Regions from separate parts of the Brevibacillus sp. YAE8 genome, predicted to be linked through region 1. Evidence: riboswitches for the same ligand, from Rfam matches in the RefSeq annotation. Region 1 holds a riboswitch; each other region holds the start of a gene.
The links. A riboswitch is a leader RNA that binds a small molecule or an ion and turns the genes downstream of it on or off. The one in region 1 is predicted to bind S-adenosylmethionine.
Positions count from the first base shown of each region.

Region 2: another riboswitch for S-adenosylmethionine. It lies ahead of AC27IT_RS17865 (methionine ABC transporter ATP-binding protein); the one in region 1 lies ahead of AC27IT_RS21895 (aminotransferase class I/II-fold pyridoxal phosphate-dependent enzyme).
Region 3: another riboswitch for S-adenosylmethionine. It lies ahead of AC27IT_RS10130 (homoserine dehydrogenase); the one in region 1 lies ahead of AC27IT_RS21895 (aminotransferase class I/II-fold pyridoxal phosphate-dependent enzyme).

Region 1 covers NZ_BAAIYG010000025.1:57,755-68,372, reverse strand. The annotation lists gene AC27IT_RS21920 (hypothetical protein) at 1-67, opposite strand, end outside; gene AC27IT_RS21915 (ABC transporter ATP-binding protein) at 82-600, opposite strand; gene AC27IT_RS21910 (hypothetical protein) at 597-815, opposite strand; gene AC27IT_RS21905 (LysR family transcriptional regulator) at 971-1,885, shown strand; gene AC27IT_RS21900 (hypothetical protein) at 1,924-2,394, opposite strand; gene AC27IT_RS21895 (aminotransferase class I/II-fold pyridoxal phosphate-dependent enzyme) at 2,738-3,919, opposite strand; SAM riboswitch class I at 4,008-4,122, opposite strand; gene AC27IT_RS21890 (MFS transporter) at 4,219-5,514, opposite strand; gene moaC (cyclic pyranopterin monophosphate synthase MoaC) at 5,518-6,000, opposite strand; gene AC27IT_RS21880 (methylated-DNA--[protein]-cysteine S-methyltransferase) at 6,279-6,815, shown strand; gene AC27IT_RS21875 (2OG-Fe(II) oxygenase) at 6,808-7,521, shown strand; gene AC27IT_RS21870 (SPL family radical SAM protein) at 7,534-8,352, shown strand; gene AC27IT_RS21865 (molybdenum cofactor biosynthesis protein) at 8,448-9,155, shown strand; gene AC27IT_RS21860 (ThiF family adenylyltransferase) at 9,161-10,186, shown strand; gene AC27IT_RS21855 (sensor histidine kinase) at 10,498-10,618, opposite strand, start outside.
Region 2 covers NZ_BAAIYG010000016.1:55,833-66,450, forward strand. The annotation lists gene AC27IT_RS17855 (MetQ/NlpA family ABC transporter substrate-binding protein) at 17-856, opposite strand; gene AC27IT_RS17860 (methionine ABC transporter permease) at 916-1,581, opposite strand; gene AC27IT_RS17865 (methionine ABC transporter ATP-binding protein) at 1,582-2,595, opposite strand; SAM riboswitch class I at 2,695-2,812, opposite strand; gene AC27IT_RS17870 (hypothetical protein) at 2,918-3,181, opposite strand; gene AC27IT_RS17875 (hypothetical protein) at 3,326-3,475, opposite strand; gene AC27IT_RS17880 (LCP family protein) at 3,541-4,548, opposite strand; gene AC27IT_RS17885 (hypothetical protein) at 4,738-4,911, shown strand; gene AC27IT_RS17890 (MFS transporter) at 4,924-5,328, shown strand; gene AC27IT_RS17895 (aldo/keto reductase) at 5,458-6,330, opposite strand; gene AC27IT_RS17900 (BrxA/BrxB family bacilliredoxin) at 6,412-6,840, opposite strand; gene rnjA (ribonuclease J1) at 6,929-8,599, opposite strand; gene AC27IT_RS17910 (hypothetical protein) at 8,698-9,474, opposite strand; gene AC27IT_RS17915 (YqzG/YhdC family protein) at 9,585-9,923, shown strand; gene AC27IT_RS17920 (SCO family protein) at 9,924-10,547, opposite strand.
Region 3 covers NZ_BAAIYG010000005.1:102,434-113,051, reverse strand. The annotation lists gene AC27IT_RS10140 (cyclase family protein) at 1-236, shown strand, start outside; gene AC27IT_RS10135 (DinB family protein) at 447-962, shown strand; cobalamin riboswitch at 1,067-1,266, shown strand; SAM riboswitch class I at 1,732-1,839, shown strand; SAM riboswitch class I at 1,983-2,092, shown strand; gene AC27IT_RS10130 (homoserine dehydrogenase) at 2,176-3,438, shown strand; gene AC27IT_RS10125 (hypothetical protein) at 3,505-3,660, opposite strand; gene AC27IT_RS10120 (CapA family protein) at 3,819-4,958, opposite strand; gene AC27IT_RS10115 (VOC family protein) at 5,036-5,842, shown strand; gene AC27IT_RS10110 (NUDIX hydrolase) at 5,885-6,292, shown strand; gene AC27IT_RS10105 (P-loop NTPase family protein) at 6,514-7,590, shown strand; gene AC27IT_RS10100 (alpha/beta hydrolase) at 7,592-8,428, shown strand; gene AC27IT_RS10095 (CcdC family protein) at 8,608-9,090, opposite strand; gene AC27IT_RS10090 (MFS transporter) at 9,204-10,403, opposite strand; gene AC27IT_RS10085 (CPBP family intramembrane glutamic endopeptidase) at 10,600-10,618, shown strand, end outside.

The DNA of each region.
Region 1 (10,618 bases):
GCGCAATTCCCGGGCGGATACCCGCGTGTACGAACAAGTACGGCCCGTGCTGGATGTAGTGCGGCAATCCGGCGGCAAACTTCAGCCATGATTTTTCGCCAGCCGTTTGCTCTTTCTTTTCATGCTGATCGAGCAGCCATTGCTCCAGATTTCCGCGCAGCGCTGCTGCTGCTGACCGCCTGAAAGCTGCGGCGGCAAGCGTTGCTCCAGCCCTTCCAGGCGCAACAGCTTGACCAGTTCGGCGATTTTGGCCTGAATCAAATCTGCTTTCATTTTTTTGCGCTGGAGTCCGTACGCGATATTGGCGTAGACGCTCATGTGCGGCCACAGGGCGTAATCCTGAAACACCATGTTGAGATTGCGCTTTTCCGGGGGGACCAGCCGCGAGGGCGACGCCACCTGTTCCCCTCTCAGCAGCACCTCTCCGACATCTGGCCGGGTCAGTCCGGCGATTACTTGCAAGAGCGTAGATTTCCCGCAGCCGGATGGTCCCAGGACGCTGATGATTTCTCCGCTGCGCACGGCCAGGTTGATTCCGCGCAAAGCGGCATAGCTGCCAAACGATTTTTGTACGCCTCGCACTTCCAAAATCGGCTTCAAGCTTGTTCTCTCCCTGCTTTCCATTTTTTCGGCTGAAACAACAGCTCGACGATGACGATGAGCAGCACAACGAAACCGCCGCCCACCAAGGTCGAAGCCGCTGCGTAAGTCGCCGTCGATGGGGAAGTGCCTTGTCCGCATCCCGCAAAAAGCAAGGTAGTGGAGACGAGCAGCGATGCTACTGTCCATTTTTGTTGCCGATTTTTCCTGGTCATTCCGATTTCCCTCCCATTTCATTTCCTACCGACAACTGTACGCGATTTGTGTGAGGGGAAAGTAAACCGGATGCTAAGCTTGTGTTAAATAGAGTCTATGTTTATTGATAGATCCATAGAGAATATCTATACTGAGGGCGGAAGGGAGCGATCCGATGAATATTCAGCAATTGCGTGTGTTCGCTGTAGCCGCCCAGTGCAAGTCGTTGACGGAAGCTGCCGAGGCGCTGGGGATCAAGCAGCCAACCGTCAGCTTTCACCTTAAAAAGCTGGAAACCGCCCTCGGTGTGGAGCTGTTCTACAAGCAGCCGCGGCATTTTCGGCTGACCGAAGCGGGGAATGCTTTGTTGCCGTATGCCAGAAGAGTGTCCACCTTGCTGACAGAAGCCGGGCAGATCATGGAGGAGTTTCGTCACGGCGGCAGAGGCACGCTGAAAATCGGGGCGAGCTACACGTCTGCCACCTACTTTCTCCCCCCTTATCTCGCCGCATTCCAGGCGGAGTACCCGCATGTCCTGCCGATTTTGACCGTAAAAAAAGCGCGGCCGCTCATGGAGCTGCTGCGCGACTTCGAAATTGATCTGGCTATTGTTTCGCTGTCCATGCAGCCCCAGGAAGGCTTGCACGTCATTCCGCTGCTGGCGGACGAGCTGCGTCTGGTTCTCTCTCCGCAAAATCCGCTGGCGCAAAAAAAGACAATCGAACTGGCCGATTTGCAATCCGAGCCGTTCCTCATCCACGAAGCCGGCTCCACCTCCCGCGAGCTGGCCGAACGCTGGGCCCAGGAAAACCAGTTGCGCTGGCAAGTGCGCATGGAGCTTGGGGCGATCGAGACGATCAAGGAAGCGACGAAGCACAATATGGGCGTCAGCATCCTCCCCTATCGCAGCGTCGTGCGCGAAGGCGAAACGGGCGAGCTGGTCATTCGCGAGCTGCCTGGCTACGTCAACCGCAGACATATTTGCCTCGTCTATCGTCAGGATGACCTCTTGCCTTATCCGGTGACCAGCTTCATCCGTTTTTTGCAGCACCGCCGCCTACCAGACGCAAAAAGCCCCTCTCCGCTGTAAAAGGGAAAGGGGCGAATATGTAATTCGATGGGAACACTCTACGCGATGCGGACAACCCGCTTTTTTTCCACTTGCGGCAGGAAGGACAAATCCACATAAGAACGCGCTTCCTCCAGCCCGATGTCTTCTGCCAAAAGCAGCGCTTCTTCCTGGAAGGTAGGCGTACAGCTTCCTTCGTTCAGTTCACAGAGACGCTTCAGGCGTTTCAGGCGCTCTGCGCACTTTTCAGCCCGCATGCATTCATTGGCAAGCTCACATACATTGACGTGGCGCGCGTCTGCGATCATGCTGATGTCGTCCACATGCACAATCAGCCGCTTGCCTTCTTCTGTCACGAAGCCGATCGAGCAAAAATGCGCACCTGACATTTCCAAACGAGTGAGAACCACATTGGTGAAAACCTCTCCTGTGCGCAGTCGAACTTGAGCTGCTTCAATGGCTCCACCGATCTTCCGCTCGTTGGCGATCACCGTGTACATGTCAGTGTAACCGTTAATCTGATAGCGCATAGTACCCTCCCGCTCCTGATGAGATCAATTATCATTAACATCGTATAATGAAAATCATTATCTGTCAACGATGAGAATGATTTTTATTACTACTGCACGTCTTATGGTGCGGGAGGGGGGTTCGACTGGTAATGGATTGACAAGCAGGTGATAAAGCGTGGGCAGTGGACGGCGCGGGCAAGGGGGCAACGCAGACAAGCGCAGGTCAACATGGGGAAACATGGATGATCCTGAGATACGCGAGCAACCGACCAACGCACCCCCGGCAGTCTCACGCAACGCAGCCCCCAAAAACAAAACCACACTCCCCACCCCCAGGAAGTGTGGTCACCCGCTCTCCTACTTACTTCGTTTTCGCAAAAAGCCCCAACTGTTCGATCCGCTGAACCGCTTCGGCCAGGCGTTGTTCGTCCGACAGCAGGGCGGCGCGAACGTAGCCTTCGCCGCTTGGGCCGAAGCCGACGCCTGGTGCGACGACTACATGTGCTTTTTCCAGCAGCAAATCCGAGAACTCCACCGAAGTAAAGCCAGCCGGGACGGGGAGCCAGGCGAAAAACGAGCCTTGCGATGGCGGGGCCTGCCAGCCGATGCGGTGCAGATTGGAGAACAGCGCATTGCGGCGGCCTTCGTAGACGGCTACCAGATCGCGGACGCACTGCTGCGAGTCTGTCATCGCTTTGGCTGCGGCCATTTGGACCGCTCCAAACAGGCTGACGAAGTAATGGTCCTGAATCAGATTGATGAGCCTTACCAGCTCGCGGTTGCCGACCATCGCGCCTACGCGCCAGCCGGCCATATTGTACGTTTTGGACAACGTGTAAAACTCCACGCCCACCTCTTTTGCCCCCGGCACCTGCATGAAGCTGACAGGCTTTTTGCCGTCGTAGCTGATCGCGCCGTACGCGAAGTCGTGGCAGACGACGATCTCGTACTTGCGCGCAAACTGGACGGTTTCCTCGTAAAATTCAAACGGGGCGTTCACCGCTGTCGGGTTATTCGGATAGTTCAAAAACATCAGCTTGGCGCGGTCCAAATCGGCTTGCGGGATTTTGCTGTAGTCAGGCAAAAACTGATTTTCGGCCGTCAGCGGCATCATCGACATCCGGCCGTTTACGACCGCTACGCCGGACCAGTAATCCGGGTAGCCAGGGTCCGGTACGAGTGCCACATCGCCTGCGTTCATCAGCACCTGGCAAATTTCCACGAGGCCGGTTTTGCTTCCGAACAGGATCGCCACCTCTTCCTCCGGGTCGAGGTCCACGTCAAATTGTTGCTTGTACCAGTGCGCGACTGCCTGCTTCAGCTCCAGTCGGCCGGAAAACGGCGGGTATTTGTGATGCAGCGGATTTTCTGCCTGTGCCTTCAGCTCTTCCACAATGTGCGGCGGCGTAGGCAGGTCCGGGTTTCCTTGGCCCAGATTAATGACGTCATGCCCACAAGCGATGACTTTGTTTACTTTTGCCACCAATGTCGCAAAAAACTGGGTCGGGAGCCGATCAATCATGTCGGAAGGTTGGATGCGCATCTGTCTTCAGTTCCTTTCTTTTTAGGCCAATGTACAGCAAAAACCCCCTCTTTCCGTACAGAAAAAGGGGGAGATCAGCTTGGTCACGTCCTTATCTGTCAGGAATTATCCTGCTGGAATTGGCACAGCATCTGCAACGCGCAAGCGCGCAGATCCGCTGCCGGGCTTCATAGGGCCAGTCCCTCCGCCTCTCTTCATAAGTAAATCACACGGAATATACTGTTTTTAATCTTCTTCATACTACATTGCGGGCTCCGAACGTGTCAAGACGCTTCGCGAGGCCCGCGAATTTTTCCTGGCTACATCTTTTCTACGGTCGCGGCTGGCACTTTTCGGGTGCGGCCTTGAAACGAGCTGTGCAGGGCGAAAAACGCGACAGACATTAGCGCCAGCCCCGCCATGATGTACAAAAGTCCTTGTGCCTGAAAATGCTGGAAAATGACCGCTCCGAGCAATGGGCCGAGCATGCGTCCCGCAGAGCCTGTGCCGGAGATCAGCCCTTGGATGAAGCCTTCTCGCCCCTGTGGCGTAAACTCTGCTGCCACGGCAGGCACGGCCGGCCAGACGAGCATTTCTCCAAGCGTCATGATGAACATCCCGGCGACAAAGCCGGCGTAGGAGGTCGTCTGCGACAAAATCAGCATCGACAGCACGAACACGTAGGAGCCGAGCAGCATCTGCGCTCGCAGCGTGCGGGCGAAGCGGCCAATGACCCAGGCGATCAGCGGCTGGCCGAACAAAATCAGGCCGCCGTTGATCGTCCAGAGCAAGCTGTACTGACGCAAGGAAATGCCCAACGATTGCATGTAGGTCGACAACACCGTCGTCCACTGGACGTAGACAATCCAACTGATTAACAGCCCGCTGCACAAGAGCAGTAGGGCGCCCCACGCCACTTTTTTCGTCGGCAGTTGCTGTAGCGGCGAAAGCGCCTCAACTGGCTTCGGCTTGGCAGCGCTTTGGACAGCAGCGGCGGGAGTGCCTGCGGTATTGGCTTGCTCCGCCCGATGGCCCCGCTCTGCGACTGCCTTGAGCTGCCGAGGCAAAATGAGCACGAACATGACGAGCACGATGACTTGCGAGATCGCGTTGCCAAAAAACGTCCAGGCAAACGAAATGCTCGCCAGCAAGCCGCCGAGGGCAGAGCCAGCCGCCACCCCGGCGTTGAGCGCGACGTAGATCATGTTGATCCCTTTGCGCCCGCCTTCCGGCCACAGCACGACAGCGAGTGCATTCATCACCGGAGAGAGCGTGCCGTAAAACAGCCCGTTCAGCAACAGCAAGATCGTGTACAGCGTAAAGTCATGCGTGACGCCAAGCCCGACGGAAATCAGAATGACGCCGATCGAGGCAAAAACGATCGTGCGCATTTTCCCCCAACGGTCGAACAGCATGCCACCTGCGATGCTGCCGATCAAAAAAGCCCCCTGGTTCAATAACAGCAAAAAGCCCGCTACGGTCAGCGGCTTCCCTAAATAATCGTGGATATAGATGGTGACAAGCGGCCAAATACAAGCCATTCCGGTAGAAAAAATGATCGCAGCAATCGCCAGAAGACGAATGCTGCTCGGATAGGATTGCCATTTCTGTTTCATGGTTTAGTTCTCTCCCCGACGAAAATCGCCGCTTTTCCCGCCTGTTTTGCTCACCAAGCAAGTCGGACCGATTACCATGCCTTTGTCCATCGCCTTGCACATATCGTACACCGTAAGAGCTGCGACACTGACAGCCGTCAAAGCTTCCATTTCCACGCCCGTTTTTCCCGTCGTCCGCACACATGCTTCCAGGGCAAGCGTCGTCTCGTTTTCAAAAGCGAAGCGAATGTCGATCCCGGTCAAAGGAAGCGGATGGCACATCGGGATGATTTCCCACGTCTTTTTCGCTGCCATGACGCCCGCTACCTGTGCGACTGCCAGCACATCCCCTTTCTCTACCCGTCCTTCGCGAATGCGGGCGAGCGTTTCCGGCTTCATGACGATTTTGCTCTCTGCCACAGCCTCCCGTTTTGTGATGTCTTTTTCCGAGACATCTACCATCCGCGCACGGTTTTGTTCATTAAAATGCGTCAGTTGATCGTTCATGCAACTATCCGTCCTCCATCTATGCGATCCCGTTAAACAGCCGAAAAGCCTGGCTGAAACCGGTCATCTGTCTACTCCTACCTTACTCCCGCGGCTTGCGAAAAGCAATGGAAACATCGCTGCCAACTGCTCCAGCTACTTGTAGCATGCGTCTTCTCCTTCATTATCTTGCTGTTCTACTCGCAAATTCGTACAAAAACGCCGCGGTGAAGCTATACTGTGCGTACAACAACCAGCAAGCGTGCTGGAAACGATAAGGTCTGGAGGCGTTTGTCACAATGAAGGAAAAACAACATGTTTACTGGTCAAAAGTCATTTTGCAAGAGTGGAGCCTGCATCTCGCGGCCACAGCCAAAGGGCTATGCTTCGTCGGCTCCCAAAACGGCCCGTTCGCAGAGGTGAGCAATTGGTTCGCTCGTCGCAGACCCGGCCATGTTTTGGTCCAGGATCACGAGCAGCTCGCCCCCTATGTGGCGGAAATCAGCGAATATTTGCAAGGGGCGCGGCAGCAATTCTCGCTTGCGCTCGATCTGGAGGGCACGCCGTTTCAGCTATCTGTCTGGGACGCTTTGTGCCGCATTCCATACGGGCAGACGACGACTTACTCCGAGATTGCCGCTCACATCAAAAAGCCTGCCGCCGTCAGGGCCGTAGGAGCCGCGATCGGAGCCAATCCGCTGCTTTTGACCGTCCCTTGCCATCGGGTCGTCAGCAAAGACGGCAGCCTCACCGGCTATCGCGGCGGCCTGGACATGAAAACAGCGCTGATTGCGCTCGAAAAAGGAAGTCTTGCAAGGGGGATGCAGCATGGCTGAGCCGCTGACAAAACGCATCGCCCTACTCCCCTGGGAGCAGTTGCAACACAGTCTGGACGAGCAAGGCTTTGCCGTCCTCCCTCCCGTCTTGCAACCGGGAGAATGCCAGGAGCTGATCGCCACCTATCGCGAAGACCGCTTTTTCCGAGCGACGATCAACATGGCGCGATACCGCTTCGGCAGCGGAGAGTACCGTTATTATCAAGCTCCCCTGCCGCCCATAGTGGAGCAGTTGCGCGAGGGCTTTTATCCCGAGCTGGCCAAAACGGCGAATCGCTGGAACACACTGCTCGGACAGCAGCCTGCCTACCCTCCGTCGCTGTCCGCCTTTCTCGCCCGTTGCCACGAGCACGGGCAGGCCCGCCCGACGCCTTTGCTCCTGAAATACGAGGCCGGCAGCTACAACTGTCTGCACCAGGACATGTACGGCGACGTGTTTTTTCCTTTTCAGGTCGTCTTCGTCCTGAGCCAACAGGAAAGCGACTTTTGCGGCGGACAATTTTTGCTGATCGAACAACGGCCGCGAGCGCAAAGCAGAGGACATGTGATAACCTTGGAACAGGGGGCAGGCTTGATTTTTCCGACTGCCTATCGCCCTGTAGCCGGAGCGCGCGGCTATTATAAAACGACGCTGCGCCACGGCGTCAGCACGATCACCCAGGGAACGCGGTACAGTCTGGGGATCATTTTTCACGACGCAAAATAAGAAGGGACAAAAGTGAACAGCACTTTCTTTTACAAGCAACCAAAAACGCTGCTCAATAAAGGATCCGGATTTTTGACCGATTACACGCACTCGCTCAATCCGTACACGGGCTGCTCCTTCGCCTGTTCTTACTGCTATGTGCGGCAGATGCCCGTCTCGCTGTTTCGCGGGCACGAATGGGGGACGTGGGTCGATATCAAGACGGGAGCCGCCGCGCTGCTCGCCAAAGAGCTACAGCGGGCAAAAGCGAAGGGGCCCGTCTCCATTTTCATGTCGTCGAGCACTGACCCTTACCAGCCCGTTGAATATCGGGAGCAGGTAACGCGTTCGCTACTCGAAGTGATGGTGGAGCATCCGCCCGACTTTTTGCTCGTCCAGACCCGCAGCCCGCTCGTCACGCGCGATCTGGACCTGCTGCTCCGCCTGGGCGAGCGAGTACGCGTCAGCATGACGGTGGAAACGGACCTGGAGGAAATCCGCAAACATTTCTCGCCGCAAGCGCCTCCGATTGCCGCACGGCTGCGGGCGCTTCGGGAATTGGCTGCGGCTGGCGTCCCGACACAGGCGACGATCGCACCCGTCTTGCCGAGCAGCGAAGCTTTTCCCGACCTGCTGCGGCCGCTGGTCGGACGGGTTTGCATTGACGATTTTTACATGGGCGACGGCAGCGGCGGCAAGCGTACGAAGAAAAACGGGGTTCCCTCACTTTTTGCCGAGTTGGGGCTGGAAGCATGGGCGGAGCCGGACGCCTATCGACTCGTGTACGATCGGCTGCGGCGCGTGTTTGCGGAAGACGAGCTGTACGTAAGCCAACAAGGCTTCGCTCCGTAAGTCCCCAAGCCCCTTCGCGCATTGGCATCCGTGCCGGATTGTGATATCGTCAACCCATAGACAACTGTCATCCCAATCGGAAGTGAGGAATTGCTTTGACGATCACCATCTTGTTGTTTGCCGGACTGGCCGAGCGGGCCAACGTCCGCGAAATCGAACTGACTTTGCCAGAACAGGCAACCGTGCGCGACCTCCTGCAAGCAGTCGGAGAGCAGTATCCGGCGCTTGCGCCGTTGCTCGGTAGCTGTTTTGTTTCCATGAATCACGAGTACGCTGCTTTTGATCGCGTCATCAGCCCGGATGACGAAATCGCGCTCTTGCCGCCTGTCAGCGGCGGAGAGGAAGTGCCGCGCTTTGCCATTACCCGCGAGCCGCTGTCTGCCGACCAGCTCGTGCGGCTGGTGAGCAACCCGCACGCGGGCGCCATCTTGACGTTTGTCGGAACGGTACGCGAATTTACGCACGGTCAGCGCACGGTCTACCTGTCCTATGAAGCGTACGAGCCAATGGCTGTGGAAAAAATGAAGCAGGTCGCAGCCGAGATCGAGGAACGCTGGCCCGGAGCACAAGTCGCCATGCACCACCGCATCGGCGATTTGGCCGTGGAAGAAATCGCCGTCGTCGTCGCGGTGGCAACGCCGCACCGCAACGAGTCTTTTGAAGCCGGGCGCTACGCCATCGAAAGACTGAAGCAAATCGTCCCTATCTGGAAAAAAGAAATGTGGGAGGACGGCAGCGAATGGAAGGGCCATCAGCAAGGCCCGTGGAATCCGCTGGCGATGTCGGAAGGAAAGGAGGAGTAACCGCTTTGGATACACGTTATTCCCGCCAGCTCCTGTTTCACCCGATCGGGCGCAGCGGCCAGGAAAAACTGTTGCAAAGCCGCGTCGCCATCGTCGGGATGGGCGCGCTCGGAACGGTGCTGTCCAATCATATGGTCCGCGCCGGAGTCGGCTTTGTGCGCCTCATTGACCGCGATTTCGTCGAACCGAGCAACCTGCAGCGACAAATGCTCTACGACGAGTCAGACGCCGCCGAGCATTTGCCAAAAGCGATGGCGGCCCATGCCAAGCTGACGAAAATCAACTCGGAAGTCACGATTGAGCCGATCGTCGCCGACCTGTCTGCTTACAACGCCGAGGAGCTTTTGTGTGACGTCGATCTCGTGCTCGATGCGACAGACAATTTTCAAGTGCGCTATCTGGTCAACGACGTTTGCGTGAAGCACGGGATTCCTTGGGTGTACGGCGGTGCGGTGAGCGCGACGGGCACGTTTACGACCATCCGCCCCGGCATTACGCCGTGTTTGCGCTGTCTGTTCCCGGAAGCTCCGAATCCGGGGGAAATGCCGACTTGCGATACCGCCGGGGTCATCGGTCCGATCATCCACATCGTCGCCTCCTACCAGGCGACCGAAGCGTTCAAGCTGCTGGTCGGAGCCACGGATGCGCTCAATTTGAACCTGGAGCATTTTGAAATCTGGCAAAATCGCCACACGCAAATCAAGGTGGCCAATGCTCGCCGCAGCGACTGCCCGACGTGCGGCAAGCACGAGTATGCTTTTTTGCAGCCGGAGACGCAGGATGGACAAGCGGTTTCGCTCTGCGGACGGGATACGGTGCAAATCTCGCCCGGAGCTTCTGCCTCCCTCGACCTCGACGCCCTCGCCAAGCGGCTTGCTCCGCTCGGGAAAATTGAGCAAAACAAATTTTTGCTCCGCTTCCACGTCGACTCGTACACGCTCGTCGCCTTCCCGGACGGACGCGTGCTCGTCCAGGGAACGGATGAGATCAGCGTGGCCCGTTCGCTGCATGCGAAGTACATTGGGGCGTAAACGGAAAACGGCGAAAACTGACTTCTTGCCTATGCGAACAAGACCTTGAGAGGTGTCGGTCCTCAAGGTCTTGTTTCATTATATAGAGGCAGAGGGTGATCGCTGTTTGCATCGGCTCGTTTGGGTGGCGGGGTGCTATATGAATTCCTCTACCCGCTCATGATCCAATCGCCTCCCGGTTCGCCTTGCAGGAAGTGCCTAGCCAAAATCGGCCGCTTGCTCACCCGGCCGTGCAAGTCTCATCCCAGGTCGCTTGCCAAGAAAGGTCCCCAGCCTTTTAAATGCGCTCTGCTCACTTTGAGGACAGGACCCTACTCCCCCTGCCACGTCACCGTAAACGTCGTCCCGCGCCCCTGCTCGCTTTGCACGGAGATCGTCGCCTGGTGCAGATCGAGAATTTTTTTCACGATCGACAGCCCCAAACCGCTGCCG
Region 2 (10,618 bases), on a different contig from region 1:
CATCAATTACTTTTCCTTAGAATGCCGGGATGATGGAACCTTTGTATTCGTCTTCAATGAATTTTTTCACTTCAGGGGAGTTCAGTTCCTTCGCCAGCTTTTGGATGGCTTCGGAGTCTTTGTTGTCAGGACGAGCTACCAGGAAGTTCGCATATGGAGATTCCTTGTCTTCGATGAACAGAGCGTCTTTGGTTGGCACGAGCTTCGCTTCGAGCGCGTAGTTGGTGTTAATCAGCGCCAGGTCCACTTCTTCCAGAACGCGCGGCAGCATCGCTGCTTCAACCTCTTTGAACTTCAGGTTTTTCTTGTTTTCCACAATGTCTTTCACAGTTCCGCTGATGCCAGCGCCTTCTTTGAGCTTGATGACGCCGTTTTTCTCCAGGAGAGCGAGGGCGCGGCCGCTATTGGTCGGGTCGTTTGGCAGCGCGATAGTTGCGCCTTCCGCCAGTTCGTCAACCGATTTCACTTTTTTGCTGTAAGCGCCAAATGGCTCGATGTGAACCGCAACTACAGGTTGCAGATCCATGTTTTGTCCTTTATTGAAGTCTTCCAGGTAAGGCTTGTGCTGGAAGAAGTTTGCGTCGAGTTGTTTTTCGTTGAGCTGTACGTTTGGTTGTACGTAGTCGGTGAACTCTTGTACTTCCAGGTTTACGCCTTGTTCTTTCAGTTTTGGTGCGATGTGCTTCAGGATTGCTGCGTGTGGAACCGGAGAAGCGCCTACTTTCAATGTCACTTCTTGTTGTCCGCCTTGTGCGCCGCCTTCGGCTGGAGCTGGAGCAGTCTCCGTTTTGCCTCCGCACGCTGCCAAAGAAAATGCCAATACGGTAGAAAGTACAGATACGACTAGCTTTTTCATAAATGATTTCCCCCTACTTTTTTTGATCTTTGTACTTGCAAACTTCTATGGGAAAGACCTTACTTGCGGCTGAAACGCAATACCAGGCGATCACCCAGCGACTGTAAGATCTGCACCAACACGAGCAAAATGACGACAGTGACAATCATGACATCGGTCTGGAAGCGCTGATAACCGTAACGGATAGCCAAGTCGCCCAGACCGCCGCCGCCGATTACCCCGGACATGGCCGTGTAGGACACGAGCGCAACGGTCGTAATCGTAATTCCGGCCACCAGTCCCGGACGAGACTCTGGCAGCAGGACGTTCCAGATGATTTGCCAATTGGACGCCCCCATCGACTGGGCGGCCTCAATGACTCCGCGATCTACCTCGCGCAGAGAGGTTTCCACCAGCCGCGCAAAAAACGGGGCGGCCCCGATCACGAGCGGCGGAATCGCTCCGAGTACGCCGAGCGAAGTGCCGACGATCAGTTTCGTGACCGGAATCAGCAAGATCATCAGAATGATGAACGGCACGGAACGCAATACGTTGACGATGAATGAAGCAACCGAGTAAAACGCCTTGTTTTGCAGCAACTGTCCACGTGAAGTAAGGAATAAAATGATTCCCAGCGGCAAGCCGATCAGGATCGTAAACAACGTGGAGAAACCCAGCATCGTCAGTGTGTCTAGTGTACCCTCAGCGATCTCCGACCAATCCACATTTTCCATTGTCCAGTCCATCTATATCACCTCTACTTCCAAGCCACGCTGACGCAACGTCTCGATGGTTTTTTCGTTTTGACGGACATCGCCTTCCAGTTCGACGACCAGTTGGCCGTACGGCGTATCCTTCATGCGGGAAATCGTTCCCTGCAAAATGCTGAATACTGTGCCTGTCTCCTGCATCGTCTGGAACAAAATCGGCTGGTACGTCTTTTCTCCCAGGAAGGTGACGCGCGCAATCGTGCGGTTCCCCGCTGCTTTTTCGTGCGCGACAGCTTCGCGCAGCTCGGTGGAATCTGCCACCTGCTCGACAAATTCCTGCGTAGTCGGATGCTGCGGCTTGAGAAACACGTCCAGCACCTCGCCCGACTCGACGATTTTTCCGCCGTCGATCACGCCTACGCGGTCGCAAATGGAGCGGATGACGTGCATCTCGTGCGTAATCAGCACGATGGTCAATCCCAGCTTGCGGTTGATGTCCAAAAGCAGCGCCAAAATCGAGTTGGTCGTCTGCGGATCGAGCGCCGAGGTCGCTTCGTCACACAGCAGCACTTTCGGATCGTTTGCCAGCGCCCGTGCGATGCCGACGCGCTGCTTCTGGCCGCCGGACAACTGGGACGGGTATTTGTCCCGGTGCGCTTCCAGCCCTACCAGCTTGAGCAGATCGTCCACTTTTTTCTGAATCTCCGCCTTCGGACGCTTGGCCAGCTTGAGCGGAAACGCGACATTTTCCCCGACGGTGGACGAGGACAGCAGGTTGAAGTGCTGGAAAATCATCCCGATCTCGCGGCGCTTTTCCTGCAGCTTGACATCGTCGAGCTTGGTCAGGTCGACCCCATCGACGATGACTTGTCCCGACGTAGGGCGCTCCAGCAGGTTGATGCAGCGGATCAAGGTACTTTTCCCCGCCCCGGAATGGCCGATAATCCCGTAAATTTCCCCTTTATCTATAGAAAGATCAATCCCGAGCAACGCCGGAATCGTCTTGCCCTGCACTTGATAGCTTTTATGCAAATTTTTCAATTGAATCAACGCATCCACCTCCCAGCAAAATCCTTGTGAAAAACGTAAAAACCCCTTTTTCATAAACGAAAAAGGGGCTGCAACGCATGTATACGTTCGCATCCACCCTTCTCATCTATCAAGATCCAACCAATCTTGTAGGAATTGGCACCGCGACGTCCATTTCAAAAAATGAACCGGTTGCCGGGCTTCATCGGGCCTGTCCCTCCGCCTCTCTTGATAAGAAAGATTTCCACGTATATTATGTTCGTTTTTCATATTTTCATGATACAAACCGGATTATATCCTTTTTGAAAATATCCCGTCAATAGCAATCACAGGAAAAACTTTTTTAATCCATTACTCCGTTGCGAATGATGGTGGCATTGACGTGAAAATGAAACGTCGCTTTCTCAAGGATTCTCGCCTTCAAGCGTATGCGAATATCGAACACCGGCGGCGATACTTGCTCCAGCTTGATTCGGGCGTTGCTGGAAATCGTGTCAAAAGCAAGGTGCACCATATCCTTGGGATTGCCGCGGTTCTTGTCGGTCTTCCCGAAAATTTGCGCCGGGACGGACGTGTCGTAGCTCCCAATCCGGAATTTCCCGTGCACGAGCTTGATGAGAAACGCTTCCTTGGGCGATAGCCTTCGAGCAGGCGCTGAATCGCCCCTGGGTGTGATCGACCCGATTGCTCCCGGCTCCCCCGAGCTGCCGCTCCACTTCCCCTATGCTTGCCTCAGCCAGACAAATTTCTCTCAGCTTCGGGATGAGCTCGCTGTAAACGACTTGGCATCCGCCATGCTGGTCAAAAAATACAGCCGCATGCGGCCGTCCGGCTCGTCGATATGTTCCGTTCGCAAGTCCCCTGTATGGGAAAACCATTTACGCGCAATCTCCTGGTCCATTCCCCTCACCCCCATACATAGCAAATCATGGTTAGTCTGCCCGAAAACACAAAAAAACAGCACGCTCAATTTGGCGTGCTGTTTTCGTTGCTATCGGTCGTGCTATTCGTTTGCGAAACCGCTTCTTCTGCTGGCGGTTCCAGCTTTTCCTTGATAAAAGACTGGATCTGGTCGACATCCGGAATGAGCACCGCGCCTGCCCGATGGGATTCGCGGAACATCCCCATTGGCGGCAATTGGTAGTTGCCTGGCTCCGCGGTGTTTAATTTCAGCCCAAGCGCAGACAGCCTCAGCATATCCATGGAACTGATATTCGTCTGGATATACGGCGTCACTTCTTTCAGGATGGACGGCAATTGAATCAAGGTCGTGCCGCTCTTCATCTGGCTCACCACAGCCGTCAGCAGCTTGCGCTGACGCTCTGTGCGCGTGTAGTCCGATGTGGCGTCATGGCGAAAACGAACGTATTGCAGAGCCTTGTTGCCATCCAGTTGCTGCAGTCCCTTTTTCAAATTGATGTCGTAGATGCCTTTATCGGTCGGGTCGTGATAGTACATATTTTTTTCCACATCAATCTCGACACCACCGACAGAGTCAATCAAAGCCTTGAAGCCTTCAAAGTCGGTGATGACGTAGCGGTCCACCGGAAGCCCTGTAAACTGGCTGACGGTCTTCATCGCCAGTTCCGGTCCGCCCTCCACGATCGCCGAGTTGATGCGCGAGCTGCCGTTCCCCGGAATGTCTACGTACGTGTCGCGCAAAATGGAAAATACGTCGTAGCGCTTGGAGGCCGGGTCGATACTGACGAGCATCATCGAGTCCGAACGGGGGAGCCCGTTATTTTTCATTCCCCTGCGGTCCACACCCATCAACAGGATGTTCACCCGCTCTTCGCCATCCCATTCCGGAATCTCCGCCGCTTTCGTCGCGGCACCGCCATCCGGCGGGGCTGGCCGAATGACATTCGGCTCTTGAATATTGTGAGCAAACTGATAAAAAGAGTATCCGTAATAACCTGCTGTCGCGGCAATCGCGACAAACATCAGGAGCAACACCCGTTTCCACATTCGCATAAAGAACTACTCCACCTTTTATTCTCTGTATCACATGAACTCATCTCACCACTTGTTTAGTATACTCGAATCTATAGGATGTGGAGCAGCCTTTATTTGGGTGCTTATCACTTTTTATATTTTTATGTTTGCAATGTTTAAAATATTCGTTATACTACAATCAACACAATCCCAAAGGGGTGACCGGCCGTGATTTCTCCCACTTCCTTTTTGCAGCGGTATCCGCGAGAAGCCCTGTTCTTCCTGGTTGCGAGCTTCATCAACTCTTCCGGCAGCGCTTTCATGTGGCCGCTTACCACTTTGTACGTACATACGATTTTGCAACGCTCCATGACCGAGGCAGGCTTTGTGCTGATGGTTTAATCGCTGGCAGGAATTGTGGGGCAGTTCGTCGGCGGGACGCTTTTTCACCGCCTGGGCGCCAAACGGCTGATCGTCGGGGCCTTGCTGGTTCAAGGACTCATCCAGTTGTCGATTCCGCTCACGAATAGCTGGCTTGTTTACATCGCGCTGATGACCGGGCTTGGCTTTACCTTCAACCTGTCGTTCCCGGCGATTCAGGCGTTCATCGGCTTTCGCTGGAAAGAGCAGCGCCGAGAGCTGTTCAACATCGTATATGTCGCGAACAACCTGGTAATGACCATCGGCACCTCGCTGGCCGGGGTCATTGCCACTTCCTGCGGCGAGCAGGAACGCAGCATGGAGGTGTCAATACTGCCGCCCGGATCGAGCGCCACGGCCGAACGGCCACAGCCTGCCACGCTCCAGCCTGCTTCGTGAAATCGCTCTGCCATCGACCTGCCCAATCCTCGCGTAGCTCCGGTTATCACCACCAGCTTGTTTCCAGCCACGCTCTAAAAAACAAAAAGAAAGCCCCTTCCAGAAAATCAGAAGAGACTTTCGCTTTTGTCAAAAAGACAGCTCCGGCAACTGATACCATTCGCCAGCCATCCATTCGCGCGCCTTCCAGCGCAGCACGTCCGGGCGCACCAGCGGCATGATCTGTTGAAACAGCTCCACGCGTTCGATGTCCGTCATCGGCACGAAGGCGTTGGCCGCGGCCAAGTCCGCTTCCAGCTCGTCCATTCTGCTCACGCCGAGGATCGCCGTCGAAACGGGGAGACTCCACGTATAGCGCAGCGCTTGCTCTGTCCACGGAGCCAGCTTGCCCAGCCCCATCACTTTCATGCCGATGACCGCGACGCCTTTTTCCACCGCTTGCGGAACGAAATCGTGCGCAAAGCTGTAGATGAAATGATCGAGAGCAGACAAAGCGACGAGGGCGCTGTCAAAAGGAAAGCGGCGAATCGCTTCTGCCAGCAGGCGCGGGTCTGTGTGCCCGCTGATGCTGATTTTGCGGATCAAGCCTTGCTCTCGCGCTTCCAGCATCGCTTCCAGCGCGCCTCCTTTTGCAAAAATCGCCTCCAGATCGTGCGGCTGCATGATGTTGTGCATCCGCCACTCGTCGACGTAATCGGTCTGCAGCCGCTTCAAGCTGCCCTCCAAATCTTTCAGGGCCAGGTCGCGCGTGCGTCCTCCCGTCTTCGTCGCGATCCACACGCGGTCGCGCAAGCCTGCAAGCCCCAGTCCTACCCGTGTCTCCGACTGTCCAGCGCTGTATGTAGGGGCTGTATCAAAGTAATTGACTCCTGCTTCTACGGCGCGCCGAATGATGGCGATTGCCTGCTCCTCGGTGCAATCGTGCTCGTCCACAATTCGCTGGGCGCCGAAGCCGAGCAAAGAGACTTGATGCGGATCTCGTCCAAACGATCGGGTCTGCATGCTGCGGGCAGCTCCTTTCAGGTTCATCGGGATGTGAAACAAGACGCCCGTTCGCGAGCGTCTTGTCATGGCCATGCTAGCTTATTTGTACGTGTCGTAAGCGGTAGTCAACAGGTTGGAGATCGTTTGCAGGTCGTTGTTCTCAATCTGATGACGCTCGATCATCGTCATGATTTTGCCGTCCTTCATGATCGCAAAAGACGGGGAAGATGGCGCGTAGCCTTCAAAGTACTCGCGGGCTTTCGCTGTCGCTTCCTTGTCTTGTCCTGCAAATACAGTGTAAATGTTGTCTGGCTTGGTGGAATGGTTCAAGGAATGAACCACTGCCGGACGAGCCAGCCCTGCCGCGCAGCCGCAAACCGAGTTTACGACTACCAGCGTCAGACCTTTTGCGTTTGGCAGCGTCTGCTCAACCTCTTCTGCTGTGCGCAGCTCTACAAATCCGTTGCGCGTCAGTTCGTCGCGCATCGGTTGAATTACTTGGCTCATATATGCTTCATAAGACATCATGGGGCAACCTCTCCTTTGTATCACGTATCCATTTACGTATTATTATAACCCGATCGCGTCCCCGGGAGAACGAAGAAGTGCTCCAGTCCTACACTTCCATCAAAATGGTGAGAATCATCGGATTGCGGCCCGTCTTTTCGTAAATAAACGGCTTGATGACTTCGTTGATCTGGGACTTCAACTCCGACCATTCCTTGATCTTCTTGTCCAACGCTTCCTGGAGGCGCTGGCGAACCAACAGCGTCGCTTCCTGGATGAGCGATTCCGAACCGCGCACGTACACAAAGCCGCGGCTGACAATGTCAGGTCCGGTGAGAATCTTGAAGTTTTTCATATCGAGGCTGACGACCACGACCATCAGGCCATCCTCTGCCAAATGCTTGCGGTCGCGCAGGACGATGTTGCCCACGTCGCCGATGCCGCTGCCGTCGATCAGGACGATGCCGGCGTGAACCTTGCTGAGCCATGCCTTTTCGCGGTTGCAGTTCAGCACCTCGCCGTTGTCCATGAGGAAAATGTTGCTCTCCTCAATTCCTACCTGCTGCGCCAGCTTCGCGTGCGTCTTCAACATCCGGTACTCCCCGTGAATCGGGATAAAGTACTTGGGACGAATGAAGTTGAGCATGAGCTTCAACTCCTCGCTGCTGCCGTGACCGGACGCGTGAATGTCAAACACGTGGCTGAGCACGACGTTCGCGCCCGCGCGGTACAGCTTGTCAATCGTCCTGCTGACATTGATCGTGTTGCCCGGAATCGGGGAAGCCGAGATAATGACGGTATCCTCCGGATAGATCGACACGGTCCGGTGCGATCCGGAAGCGATTCGGGTCAATGCCGCCATCGGCTCGCCTTGGCTTCCGGTGCAAATAATCAGCACCTGATTGTCGGCGTAGTTGTCAATGTGCTTGATATCAATCAGCATGCCCTCCGGCATCTGGATGTAGCCCAGTTCTTGTCCGATCAGGAACACTTTTTCCATGCTGCGGCCAATCACCGCTACTTTGCGATTGCACTGCTCGGCAGCGTCTACTACTTGCTGCAGGCGATGCACGTTGGACGCGAATGTCGCCAGGATGATCCGCCCGCGCGCTTTGCGCACCACGTCGAGAATCCCTTCGCCAACGGTGCGCTCCGACATGGTGAAGCCGTAGCGCTCGCTGTTCGTACTGTCAGAGAGCAGCGCCAAAACGTCGCCGCTCGCCCCGATTTTCGCAATCTTGCCGTACTCGGTCGTCTGTCCGACTGGCGTCATATCGAATTTGAAGTCACCTGTATGAATGACCATCCCTTCCGGCGTATGAATCACAACCCCGAACGAATCCGGAATGCTGTGATTCGTGCGGAAAAAGGACGCTTTCAGGCGGTTGAAGGGGATTTCCGTATCTTCCGAGATCGGAATCATCTTCACGTCATTTTGCATGCGATGCTCTTCCAGCTTCGCCTTGACCAAGCCCAGGGTCAGACGACCACCGTAGATCGGCACGTTAATTTGCTTGAAAATATAAGGAATCGCTCCGATGTGATCCTCATGTCCGTGCGTTAACAAAAGTGCTTTAATCTTGTGCTGGTTGTCCACCAAATAGGAAATATCGGGGATGACCAGATCAATACCGAACATTTCATTCTCGGGGAACTTCACCCCGCAGTCAATGATGATAATTTCGTCCTCATACTCGACGCAATACATATTTTTTCCGATCTCGCCGAGGCCGCCCATCGCGAAAATCTTAACGTCGCTCAAACTCTTTCCTCCTAACATCATCGTGCATGATTTTGGGAACCCGAACCAAGCATGCCATTCTTATTGTAACACAACGCGAGGCGTTCGTTTCATCCAGTCTTGACAATTCCACACATTCATCTTCGGTCAATAATAGAAAACTGATACGCAATCGCCGCTACTCTCTCATCCGTGACCGTACTGACCCGCTCCCAAAAGTTTTCTTCCATGTTTGTATCTTCTGTCCATACCGGCGCGATTTCCCCCGCAGCGAGCTTGAGCGGCAACGCCTGTTTGTCTTCGATGACGGCCCCGCTTTCGTTTTGCAGGCGAACCAAAAGCTCAATGTCCAGCGGCTGCCCCGACTGGTTCCGGACCAAAATCAGGCTGTCGTAAGGTTGGCCAGCACACCTTTTCAGACAGTCCCTTTTGCTGTAGACGAGCGTGACGTCAATCGGCTTATTGCTCGACGCCTGCACGGGCACGGCCTGCCACTTGTTTTTTACACTCTGCACAACCGAGACGTACTCCACCTTCGACATAAACGGCCCCATGCCTAAAAAAGCCCCGGCAAACAGGAGAAACAGACCAGACGACGTGGCGAGAAACAACAGATTCATTTTCCAGAACGGTTTGCGCATCACAAAGAAAAAGACGAGGTACATAATAAAAAACACGAAGACGAGGAACAGGCAAAAATAAAGAAACAGCTCCAGATCGGCTTTGGTCGGAAGCACCGGAATGCCGTACTGTACTTGCCAATACACGTTGGCAGCGAGGCAGCCTCCGTAAATCAGCAGCGCTGACACGACAGGCGGCCACCATTTTTTCCAGAAGCCGCTCCGGCGAGAGCGCAGCGCAAAAATCGCCAGGATGAGCGGAACACCAAATAAGGGAATGAGCAAGTAGTACATGAAATCCCCCGCTTTCCAAATTGTAAATATTTTCTACGAATGACATGGAAAAAAGGCTTCAAAATAGAGGGCAAGCTTGTTTTCCAATACAAAAAAGGGGGTCTTACGCCATGCAAGCCTCTGTATCTGTTCGCCTCGCGCGAAGCGTCCTGACCGCTATCGCAGCAAGCCTGCTGTTATTCTTCTTCCAGTATGCCCCTGCCTGCGCCCAGCCGCCATATGCCAAATGGGGCAGATTGGCGATGCAGGAGACGATGAAAAAATATCCGCATGCCCAGATCGTCGACTACCTGCACGTCGGGCGCACAGCAAAAACGCCCACCACGTCAGAGGAGACGTTCAAACTCTTGCTCCAGGAGGGCAATCGCAGGTGGGCGTTACTCGTGCATATTGAATTTGAAAATCAAACCGAGCATGTCGTGCAGATCACGTACGAGGAATCAGCCTGATTAGTCCGCAAGCTGCTCCATTTCCTTCAGCATCTGCTCCATGTCCATGTCGGCTGCCATGCCGTAGGCGCGGCGCATGTTTCCGTCGCCATCGACGAGGAACATGCGGGCGGTATGGGCAAAGGAACCGTCAGGCTGCTTCAATACGGCAATCCCGAAATCCTTCGTCACCTTTTCCACCGCCTGGGCATCGCCGCGCAAAAACTTCCAGCCGCTCTGATCCGCCTTGAACTTCGCCGCGTACTGCTGCAACACTTCTGGCGTGTCGAAATCCGGGTCAAAGGTGATGGAAATGAACTCGACCTTGTCGCCGAACAGCTTTTTCTCCTTGAGCTGCTCTTGCAGCTTGGACATGTTGTACGTCGTCGCCGGGCAAATGTCAGGGCAGTTGGTGAACATGAACTCGACCAGCCGCACCTTGCCTTTGCCTTCCGAAAACGTAAACGAAGTGCCGTCACTGTTGTCCAACGTAAAATCGGCAATCGGCTTCATCACGGGAATCGGCTCTTTTGCCATGTATTTGTAGCCCAACACGCCTACAATCGCGAGGATAATCACGCCTGCGAGCACCGTAAACCAATGGCGCTGCAACGCGGATCCTTGTTGCTGTGCTCCCTCACTCACGATTTTCTTCCTCCCCTGCTTCTCTCATGCGTCCGCCGCTATACCGCGTAAAAGCGCATGTTTCTTTTTGT
Region 3 (10,618 bases), on a different contig from region 1:
ATTTGGCGGAAAAAGGCGTGCGCGGTGTCGGCACGGATGCATTGGGGATTGAGCGCAGCCAGGAAGGACACCCAACCCACAAAACGTTGTTTGGCGCAGGCGTGATCGTGATTGAGGGCTTGCGGCTTCGCGAGGTGCCCGCAGGAAAATACTTCATGGTTGCTGCCCCGTTAAAGCTGGTCGGCACAGACGCTGCTCCGGCAAGGGTGCTGTTGTTTGAGGGCTGGCAGGGATGAAGGTAAATAAAGCGTTCGCAGGGGGGAGCTGCGGGTACGGGTTCGGGCACGGATACGTATGCCCAACTGCTTTGCGCGACAGAGGGTCTGGCTTGCTATCCCTTTAAAACGGCCGTGATGTTACCACAGAGCATCTGAAAACCGGATGCTCCAAGAAAAGGCCAGACAGCAAAGGAATGACCGTTCCCAAAATCAAAGGAGGCGAAAAGCATGCCAAGTCGACCAAAGCGCGAGGAATACGGGGAGTATTTTGCCTACTATGTCGAGCAAGTGCCAGAAGGCGAGTTGACAGCCGTACTGGCGAAGCAACTGGCGCAGACCGTCGAGATGTATGCCGGGCTTACCGAGGCGCAAGCGGAGTATCGCTACGCGCCGGGCAAATGGACCGTAAAAGAAGTGTTGGGGCATCTGATCGATACGGAGCGGATTATGAGCTACCGCTTGCTGCGAATTGCCCGGGGAGATCAGACACCGCTCGTCGGATTTGACGAAAATGCGTATGTTGCGCAAGCTTTTTTTCAGAAACGCGACCTGGCCGATTTGCTCGAAGAATATCAGGCTGTTCGGCAGTCGACGCGCGCTCTGTTGCGGGGAGTGGCAGAGGAGGCGTGGACGCGAACAGGGACGGCCAACGGCAACAAACTGTCCGCACGCACTTTGGCCTATGTCATTGCCGGGCATGAGGCCCATCACTGTCGCATATTGCGGGAAAGGTATTCACTGTAGACGGTATGCAAAAGCGAACCGCGTTGATTTGATTCGTCCCTTTCGCTTGTTTATTCTACCATTTTCAGGAAAAGTAGAATAGAATGGTAGTAACGATTTGCAAAATTGCATACGGGGGAACAGGTTCCTTGCGGCGATTCGCTGCTAAGGATAATAGGGAAGCTCGGTGCAAATCCGACACGGTCCCGCCACTGTAAGAGGGGAGTTTCGCGCACACAGGCCACTTGTCCAGCCGCTGGACAGGGAAGGCAGCGCCAGACGATGATCCCGAAGTCAGGAGACCTGCCTGTTTCAACAACACTGATGGACCTACGGGAGATAGGGAGGTGTTAGAGGACTCGCCATACTGGCAAACGGACAAGGATGTCTATTGCTTGCCTGCGCATTTTCTAACGATCGGATCTCGTTTCGATCAGTAGAAAATGCGTTTTTTGTTTTGGGGAGAGGAAATCGGCGCTGATTGACCGTGAGCAACTCAAAGGAGGGAGCAGCATGGTTCAGCTTTTCATCTGTCAATGGTGCGGTTATGTCGAAGAACGAGAGCTGTCGGGGGAAAGCGAGGAAGGGCTGGTCCGTTGCGTTTGCTGCAGTACGGAGGAAGTCGAAAGCGTTTTTGCCAGGTGAAGGCGACCGTACATTCGGAACGGTTGTCCCGTTTTTGGCCGTATCTGAACCGTTTCTGACCGCATCTAGCCTGGTTAAAAACGAAAAAGAATTTTGTTGACGAATGCTTTGGAATTTCTTAGAATAGGCTCAACAGCAAACAAAGTTCTTATCCAGAGAGGTGGAGGGTCTGGCCCGATGAAGCCCGGCAACCGTTGCGTAGAGCGACAAGGTGCCAATTCCTGCGGGGCGTTTTCGTTCCGAAAGATAAGAAGCGGGTACATCGTAGCAGTTATGACGAACCTTCTTCTTAACGAAGAAGGTTTTTTGATGTTTCCGCTCAACAAAGGCTTTCTTTTCCAATAAGCTTTTCGCTTGGCCGCTTTCTCGACGAGAAAGAGCAAAAATTCATAGTTTTCTTTATCCAGAGAGGCGGAGGGACTGGCCCGATGAAGCCCGGCAACCGTTACACAGCTTGTGACAAGGTGCCAATTCCTGCAGGGCGGAAGCGTCCTGGGAGATAAGGAGAAGGATTTCGTTGATGCCAAAACCTTCTTCTTAGCGGGAAGGTTTTTTCTTTTTACGAAAATATTGCTATGAGGTGGTAGAAATGAGCGCAGGTGTAGTCAAGGTAGGGCTGCTTGGATTGGGAACAGTAGGGGGCGGCGTCATCAAGACGATTCGTTCGCAGCAGGAGAAGCTGGCTGCGAGATTGGGCAAGCGAATCGAAATTGTCAAAGCATTGGTCCGCGATTCGGAAAAAGAACGGGCCGTTCAGGTAGATCCCGCGCTTTTGACCACGGATTTTGAGGACGTGTTGAAAAGCGATGTGGACATTGTCGTCGAGGTGATGGGGGGCGTCGAGCCGACGTATGACTACGTCCGTGCCTTGATCGAAAAAGGCTGCCACGTGGTGACGGCGAACAAGGAGCTGCTTGCCAAACGCGGCACAGAGTTGGTCGATCTGGCAAACCGGCATCAGGTCCATCTGGCCTATGAGGCGAGCGTGGCAGGCGGCATCCCGATTTTGAGCGTGCTGCGACAGTTTTTGCGCACGAACGATATTCAAGGAGTGCGCGGCATTCTCAACGGTACGACGAACTTCATCCTGACGAAAATGGAAGCGGAGCAGCTCCCCTATCAGGAAGTGTTGAAGCAAGCGCAGGAGCTGGGGTATGCGGAAGCCGATCCGCGCTCTGACGTGGAAGGATTCGACGCGATGTACAAACTGTACATTCTCGCGCAGCTTGTGTACGGAGAATCGCTGCCGCTTGCAAATGTCGTGCGCAAAGGGATTGCCGATTTGTCTCCTGGTCACATCCGTATCGCAAACGAGCTGGGCTACCGGATCAAGCTGATTGCCCAGGCGCACAAAACAGAGCAAGGAATCCGGCTCTCGGTTCAGCCGACCATGCTGCCTGTCGCTCATCCGCTGGCGCAAATTCAGGATGCTTTCAACGCTGTTCAGCTTTCCGGAAACATCGTAGGCGATCTGCTGTTTACGGGCAGAGGCGCAGGCGAGCTGCCGACGGCAAGCGCCGTTGTCGAGGATTTGGCTTATTTGTTGACGCAGCCGTTTACCCCGCATCCGGCCTGGAAGGAAAAAACGGCCGAAGCGCAGCCGGGTCAATGGCAGGACGAGCGCGTGCTGTGTTATCTCGAAGGCTCGTGTCTCGCTGCGACGCCTGATCGCGTCCTGCATTTCTTGCGCGAGGCGGGCGTGACGGTGACGAAGCTGAAAGTCCAATTCGATCTGGGCGGAGTATTGCGCGCGGGGTTGATCGTAACAGGGATTCGCGAAGAGCACGAGGAAGTGCTGAAAAGCGATTTTGGCCTGTCCGTCCGCTGCTTCCCGCTGCTGGAAACGGCATAACCCGAAAAAGCGGCGCAAAAGAAAAAACGGGCAGGCAGCAAGGACGAATGCCAGATGGATGGCGTCCTACTGCCTGCCGTTTTTGTCCGAATGCTTGGGGGGATCAGGGGCGGAGCCGTTTTGCTGGTTTCCCGGGAAGACGGCTTTTTCCCATTTGGTCATGAAATAGCCCGAGAGCAGAAAAACGCCAATGGCTGCTACGGTAATGATGACTCCTGTCATGCTCTCCCTCCTTTTGCTCGTAAAAGCGGTCTTGCTATGGTTTACGAATAAGGCTTGGAGAGGTTTCAGCCAAAAGAACAGGGATGCGCCCGTTTTTTCATGAGCGGCTTCCGGCTGAAGTGGCGAATAGGACGGGGGTTATACTATGCCATGCCATGCTAACTTCCCCGCACGCGGCCCTCTGCGTCAATCTGGACGTTTTCCGAGAGCGATTCGATTCGCTTGCGCAAAGCGGCTCCATCTGTGGCGTTCATCGGCACGGCTTGTCCCAGTTCGGCGTGGAACGGAAGCATTGTCAGGTCGCAGGCGGCGTTTTTCGTACAGCTTGCTTGCAGCACCATCGTTTCCCACGTTTTCGGCTCGGTCGAGCGCGTGAAAATGAAGTTGCCTAGGCTGTAGGCGATCCATTTGCCGCGATACTGCTCAAAGCCTTGCAGCACGTGCGGATGGCCGCCGACGATCAGGTCAGCGCCTGCGTCGATGTACGCCTTGGCGAGTTCTTTTTGATGATCGACGGGAAAGTCTTCGCGCTCTTTGCCCCAATGGGCGATCACGACGACGAGATCAGCCTGTGCTTTCGCCTGCTCGATGGCTTGGACGGCCAAGGCGGGGTCGTAGGTTCCCGCCAGTCCCGGCCCGTTTTTTTGCGCGAACCAGCTCACTTCCGGTATGACCCGGCTGAATCCGAGCACGGCGAGCCTGATGCCGTTTTTCTCCACAAAAACAGGCGCGAAGGCGCGGGTGGCATCGACTCCGCCCCCGACATAGGCGATCCGGTGTTCCTCCAGCGCGGCGAACGTATCGAGCAAGCCGTCTACGCCCTGATCCATCGAGTGGTTGTTCGCCAGATTGACCGCGTCGATTCCGGCGGCCTGCATGGCGGGCGCAGCCAAAGGGGACGACTTGTAGACGTACGCTTTGTTGTCGGCGGGAGTCCCTCTCGTCGTAAGCGGCGTCTCCAGGTTGGCGATGGTGTAGTCATCCTGCAAAAAAAGCGAGCGCACATGCGTGAACGGGTAGTCGTAGCCTTTTTCTAGCAAAACGTTTTCCACATTTCCTGCCATCATGACGTCCCCGACAAAGCTGAGCCGGACAGTCGGCTCCGGGGCAGCGACCGGCTCTGGTGCGGGAGTGGCTTTGGGAGCCTCGTGCTTGCCGAGCGCAGTGAAGCCGAGATAAGCGCCTGCCCCGAGGACGGCGAGCAAGCTGAAAAGCAGCGTATTTTTCCCTGCCCGAAGCCACTTTGGTTTTGTCTGTCTTCGCCGGGAGCGTCTCCGGCTGTGATTCGTCTCGTTCATGCTTCTCCTTTCTTCGCTAACGAAAAGCTGCTAAATTTTGCTATGATAAAGGTAATTACGAAAAGAGGCGAAAAAAGATGCAATTGTCCTTTGACCATCTGGTTCATTTTGTCCATCGTCCGCCCGCAGAAGCAGCGCGGCTGTTTCGCGAAGCCGGATTTCACGCTGTAACGGGAGGCAGGCACACCCATTGGGGGACATGGAACAGTCTCAGCTATTTTGGCTTGTCGTATGTGGAGTTTTTGGCGGTCGAGGATGCGGCGGTTGCCGGACGATCGGACAATCCGCTCATCGCGCAATTGGTCGCGGAGCACGAGCTTGGCGAAGGGCTTGGGCAAATCGCCTTGCGCACCAGCGAAATGGATCTGTGGGTGGAGCGATTTCGCGCGCTTGGGCTGAAGCTGACAGGGCCAGTAGACGGCAGCCGTACAAGAGACGACGGAAAAACATTACGCTGGCGCATGCTGTTTGCCGAAGACCCGCAGACTGCGCGAAAGCTGCCGTTTTTGATTGAGTGGCAGGAGACAGACGAGGAGCGCCAGGCAGATTTGACGCAGCGCGGGATCATCGCTCCGCATCCGAACGGAGCAGCCGAGCTTCTGGCTGTCGGCTTCGCTGTCGCGAATTTGGACGCGGCTGCTGCGGACTGGACGCGGTGGTTCGGCTTGCAGGGCGGGGAAGTTTTCACGGATGAGCGACTGGGTGCGCGTTGCTTGTCGCTTGCGCTGCCCGGCGGAAGCATCGTCCTGTGTGAACCGACGCAGCCTGGAGCGGCGCAGCAGGCGTTAGCGGCGAGCGGAGAGCGTCCTTTTTTCGCGAAAATCGGCGCGGCGAATGCATTGCCGCTTCCGCACGACATTTGCGGCGGGATTTATCTCACTTGACGGACAGCAAAAGCAAGAAACCGGAAAAAAGGAGGCAAGCCTTTGACTGTACCTAAGCATTCACTGTCTGCTGCAGCGATCATTGTCAACGAGCGCAAGGAAGTGCTGCTGATAAAAGGCCCGAGGCGCGGCTGGGAGATGCCTGGCGGAAAAGTGGAGGAAGGCGAGTCCATCCGGGCGGCAGCCATCCGGGAGACGAAGGAAGAGTGCGGCTTGGACATCGAAATTACGAAGTTTTGCGGCGTGTTTCAAAACGTGAGCAAGTCGATCTGCAATGTGCTGTTTTTAGCGAGGCCGATTGGCGGGAAGCTGATCGCGACGCCCGAGTGTCTGGAAGCCGGGTTTTTCCCGATTGAAGAGGCGCTAACAAAGGTTACGTGGAGCAACTTCCGGCAGCGAATCGAGCTGTGCTTGCAGGAGGAAAAGCACCCGTTTTACGTGGAGTTTTGAAAGAACACGCAGCTTGGGAAAGCGGCGTGGGCGTGCAGAGACGAATCCACGACTCGGCGCAGGAACGAGTGAAAGAAGCTGTCCGAAAGCGGACGGCTTTTTTGTGTAGCCAATATACGTGCAACATAATAACGTAGTCAGAGTTGTCAGGAAATATTTTGTTTCTTTTTAGGGTAATAAATATTACGCTTTGAAGTAATTGAATGGTAAGGAGGGATCGCATGACGGATAACTTGACTCTTAATGTCGCCTTGCTCAGACGCAAGGTTCCCAACCTGACTGCAGCCGCTAAAGAGGCAGGCTTGCGGCCAGCTACGGTGTCCAATTTGTGTACGGGCAAAATTCCTGTCGGCCGGGCAGAGGTTCGCACGTTGGTGAGTCTGGCTGAGCTGGCAGGCTGTCGTCTTGACGATTTGATTATTCGCGGCGGGCAAACGAAAATGCTGGAGACGGGAATCAAGGTGATCGACGTTTTCGCCCCTGTCGTTCGCGGGGGGACGGTCGGGTTGGTGGCAAAGCCAGGGGTGGGACAACTGGTCGTGCTGGCGGAGTTGTTTTTGCGCCTGAAGCAGACAGGCTTTACCCCTGTTTTCTGGCGCCCGGCTCGGGATGTCGTGGGCATGGAAGAGGTCATTTCAGAAGCGGCAGCCGTATGTGATAGCTGCGAAGAGTGCTTTCAAGCCATTTTGCAAGCAGAAGAACACGGCACAGCCGTACTGGCCGCAGATCGGTCTTACGTGTTATTTGGGGAGCTTGGCAAGTTGCGGGGCATGCTGGCAGAAGCGCGAGTAACAGACTTGACCGTATTTCTGATTGATGTGAGCGGCGTGGCCACGGAAGAGATTGTCCCCTATGGTCCGTTGGATACGCTTTGGCAATTTGATTTTGTCTTGTCCAGCAAGCGCTACTATCCGGCGATTGATCCCGTAGCCTCTACCTCGACTTTGCTGGAAGACGCCCATTTCGAAAACCGTCATTTTACAGTCCAGCAAAAAGCCAAGAAACTGTTGCGCAGATACCGCGAGCTGGCACAATGGCTTGAAGCGAGCGAACAGGCTGCCGTTCCCCCGGAGGAAACGGAGACATTCGTGCGGGGCAGGAGACTGGAGCTGTACTTGACGCAGCCTTTTTACATCGCAGAGCCAGTGACCAAGCTTGCGGGAGTGTGGGTCAACGCCACTGATTCATTGGAACATGTGTCGCGTATTGTAGAAGGAAAAACGGATGGGCTTGACCCGCAACTGCTTTTTTACATCGGTGGCTTGCCCGATACAGTGCCTACGGGGGAGATGGGGTAACGTGGAGCAAAACGAGCTGTTTGCCAAAAGAATCGTAATGAGGCCAAGCGACGAGAAGACTTCTCTTGTAGAGGTAAAAAAGGATGTCGTGTACAAGACATCCGATCGCGGCGATCTGAAAATGGACGTGTACTATCCAAAAGGGAGTGAGTGCTCCAAAGGGATGCCTGCTGTCATACTCATCCACGGAGACGGACCGTGGCATTTTTTGCAAACGATCAAGGACAGCGGACAATACGTATCGTGGGGACAGCTTCTTGCTGCGAGTGGCCTGATCGCTGTCACGTTTACCCATCGTTCCACGGAGAGGTTTTCCAAGCTTGATGAGGCTGTCCGGGATGTGGAGGACGCTTTGGCGTACATTCGCGAGAGCGGAGAGCAGCTTGGCATCGCGCGCGAGCGACTCGGGATCTGGGTGTGCTCCGCCGGTGGCCCTGTCGGACTTCCGACTGCGCTGCGGAATAAGGCGGGTGACATTCGCTGTGTCGCCGCATTGTACGCGATTATGGATTTGTGGAGCGCGCGGGCTATGCTTCCTGATCTGGATGAGCAAACTTTGCGGGCTGCATCCGCACGGGCTGCTCTGGAGGAAGCGCCTGCAAACCTTCCGCCGCTTCTGGTAGCGAAAGCAGGGGCAGATCGGGCGGACTTGAACGCGACGATTGATGACTTCGTTTTGACCGCCTCCAAGCAAAATGTTTCTCTCGATTACTACCTCCATCCCGATGGTCGCCATGCTTTCGATCTCTGGGATGACGATTTGCGGAGCAAGCAGATCATTAACCACTCGGTAGCTTTTTTCCAAAATCATTTACTGGAAGCAAACAGCGGTAGCTAAAAACAACGGTTCGCTTACACCCGGGCTTAACGTTACACATCGATCATGACCAGAGTGTAGCACGCTAACGGTGTCATCTTTTTCATCACGCATGGCGTCAAAACCATTTTCATACCAAAAAAGCAACCGCCTCCTCCCCCAAAAGAGGAAGCCGGTTGCTTTTTCGTTTTTCCTACGCCTCATTGCGTGCCAAACGTCTTTTTCGTCAATTGGCGGTACATGTACAGCATCGCGATTCGCCACGGGACGAGCATGCCGAAAGCAAGCAGGAAAAACAGTCCGCCCGTCTGAATCGAGGTGAAGCTGTCGTTTATCACCAGCTTGATAATCACCCGGATGATTAACAGACCGACCAGGATGAAGAAAAAGGCTCGGGAGCGCTTGAGGTAGACGTCTTGGCCGATCACTTCGAAACGCGAAGTCATAATCAACGGAATCGAGAAAAACAACCCCGTGACAAAAGCCGCTACATCGTACATCGGCGGGAGCGCCGCCTCCGGAAAGAAAAACATCGCAAAGCCCGTCGCCATGAAGAAAGGCGGCAAGATAATGCTCTTTGCCGACACAGGCTTTTTTTGCCTGCGCATACGCACAAAGATGAGTGCAGTCGCCATCAGGAGCGGAACCAGAAGGCCGAATGTAGGGGAAGATAATATCTGCATGGAAAAAACGCCTCCAAAGACTTGCCACATATTTTCAACGTTGTTTTTTCTAGTCTAGTGTACACCAAATGGAGGCGCATGGAAAAGCAGGAGACAGGCAAACGGCGCTTTTGCTAGGCGGCCGCCTCGTCGCTTTGACGGACGTCCAGCTTGTGCTTTTTGCTGTAGACGAACGTCAGGATGCCGGACAAGAGCGTCAGCGAGCCGATGAACAGCAAGTAGCCGCTGATCCCGAGCAAATCGAGACCGATTCCGGTAATCCCGAGCGCGAGCAGGAAACAGGTGCGATCCAGCATGCTTTTGAACGAGAAAAACCGTCCTTGCTGGTGGGCGGGCAGCCGCTTCTGAAAGATCGTCGCGATCACCGGGAAAAAGAAGGCGACGACAAAGCCGAACAGGGAAAAAGAGGACAGCACCATCGCCTTATGATCGGCAAACGACATCCCGAATTGCGAGAGGGCAAAGAAAAACAGCATGAGCGTCGAGGCTGCGACCAAGTTTTTGCCGCCGATCCACCGTTTGGCAAGCAGGCCGCCGATTAGGATGCTCGTTCCTTCTACGGCGTAAATCCAGCCCATGAGCTGAGGCGCCTGCTGGAGTTCGCTGAGGTTGAGAATCAACAAATTGATGCCGCCCAAAAACAGCGTAATCAACCCGTTGTTGATAAGCCCGACAAACAGCGCCGGGTCTTTACGGGCAATCGTCAGCACTTCGCGAAACTCCACTTTTTCCTTCAGGTTGCGCGAGGCGACAGGAGGAATGCGCAGGAACAGCGTGACGACGGCGAGAATCGCGTACGCAATCATCGAGCAGACGTACAGCATGGACAGCTCCATGGAGACGACGAGAATGCCCCCGAGGGCCGTTCCGCCGATGCGCGACAGCGTGGAAATGTTCAAGTAGGCGCTGTTCGCTTTCAGCAGTTCATCCTTGGTCAAGATGGCAGGCAGGGAGGCTTGCACGGTCGGGAAGTAAAACGCCGCCGACACTTGCATGACGAGCAGCGAGACAATCATCCACAAAATCGAATCGTACGCGAGTGCGGGAAACATAAACACAGGACTCAAGGTTCGAGCCAGGCTGGCACAGAGCATGATTTTTCCTTTGTCGTACATGTCGATGACGACGCCTGCTTTCGGAGCAAGCAAGATGCTTGCGATCAGGCCGGTCATCAAAATCAGCCCCTTCACGGTTTCGGAAGGGATCAGGCTCTGCATGAACGACAAATTGGCAATAATGGAAATCCACATGCCTGCCCCAGCGACGATCTCTCCTGTCATCAGCAGGAGAAAGGTTCGGTTACGCCACAACATGAGAGCCACTCCAAATCTTTTTTAGTTTTTGACAAAAAAAATGAACCGATCGATTTTTTTCAAAACGGTACCACTCAGTATAGCATCTGCCCAAATATTTGTATATTTATTGTCAATAGATGTATGCTTCCTGGCAATAACGGGCACATTACAGGAACAATGGGCGGCGATTACGCAACAAAGGAGCTTATCGTAAATGGCGCGAAAACGTACGC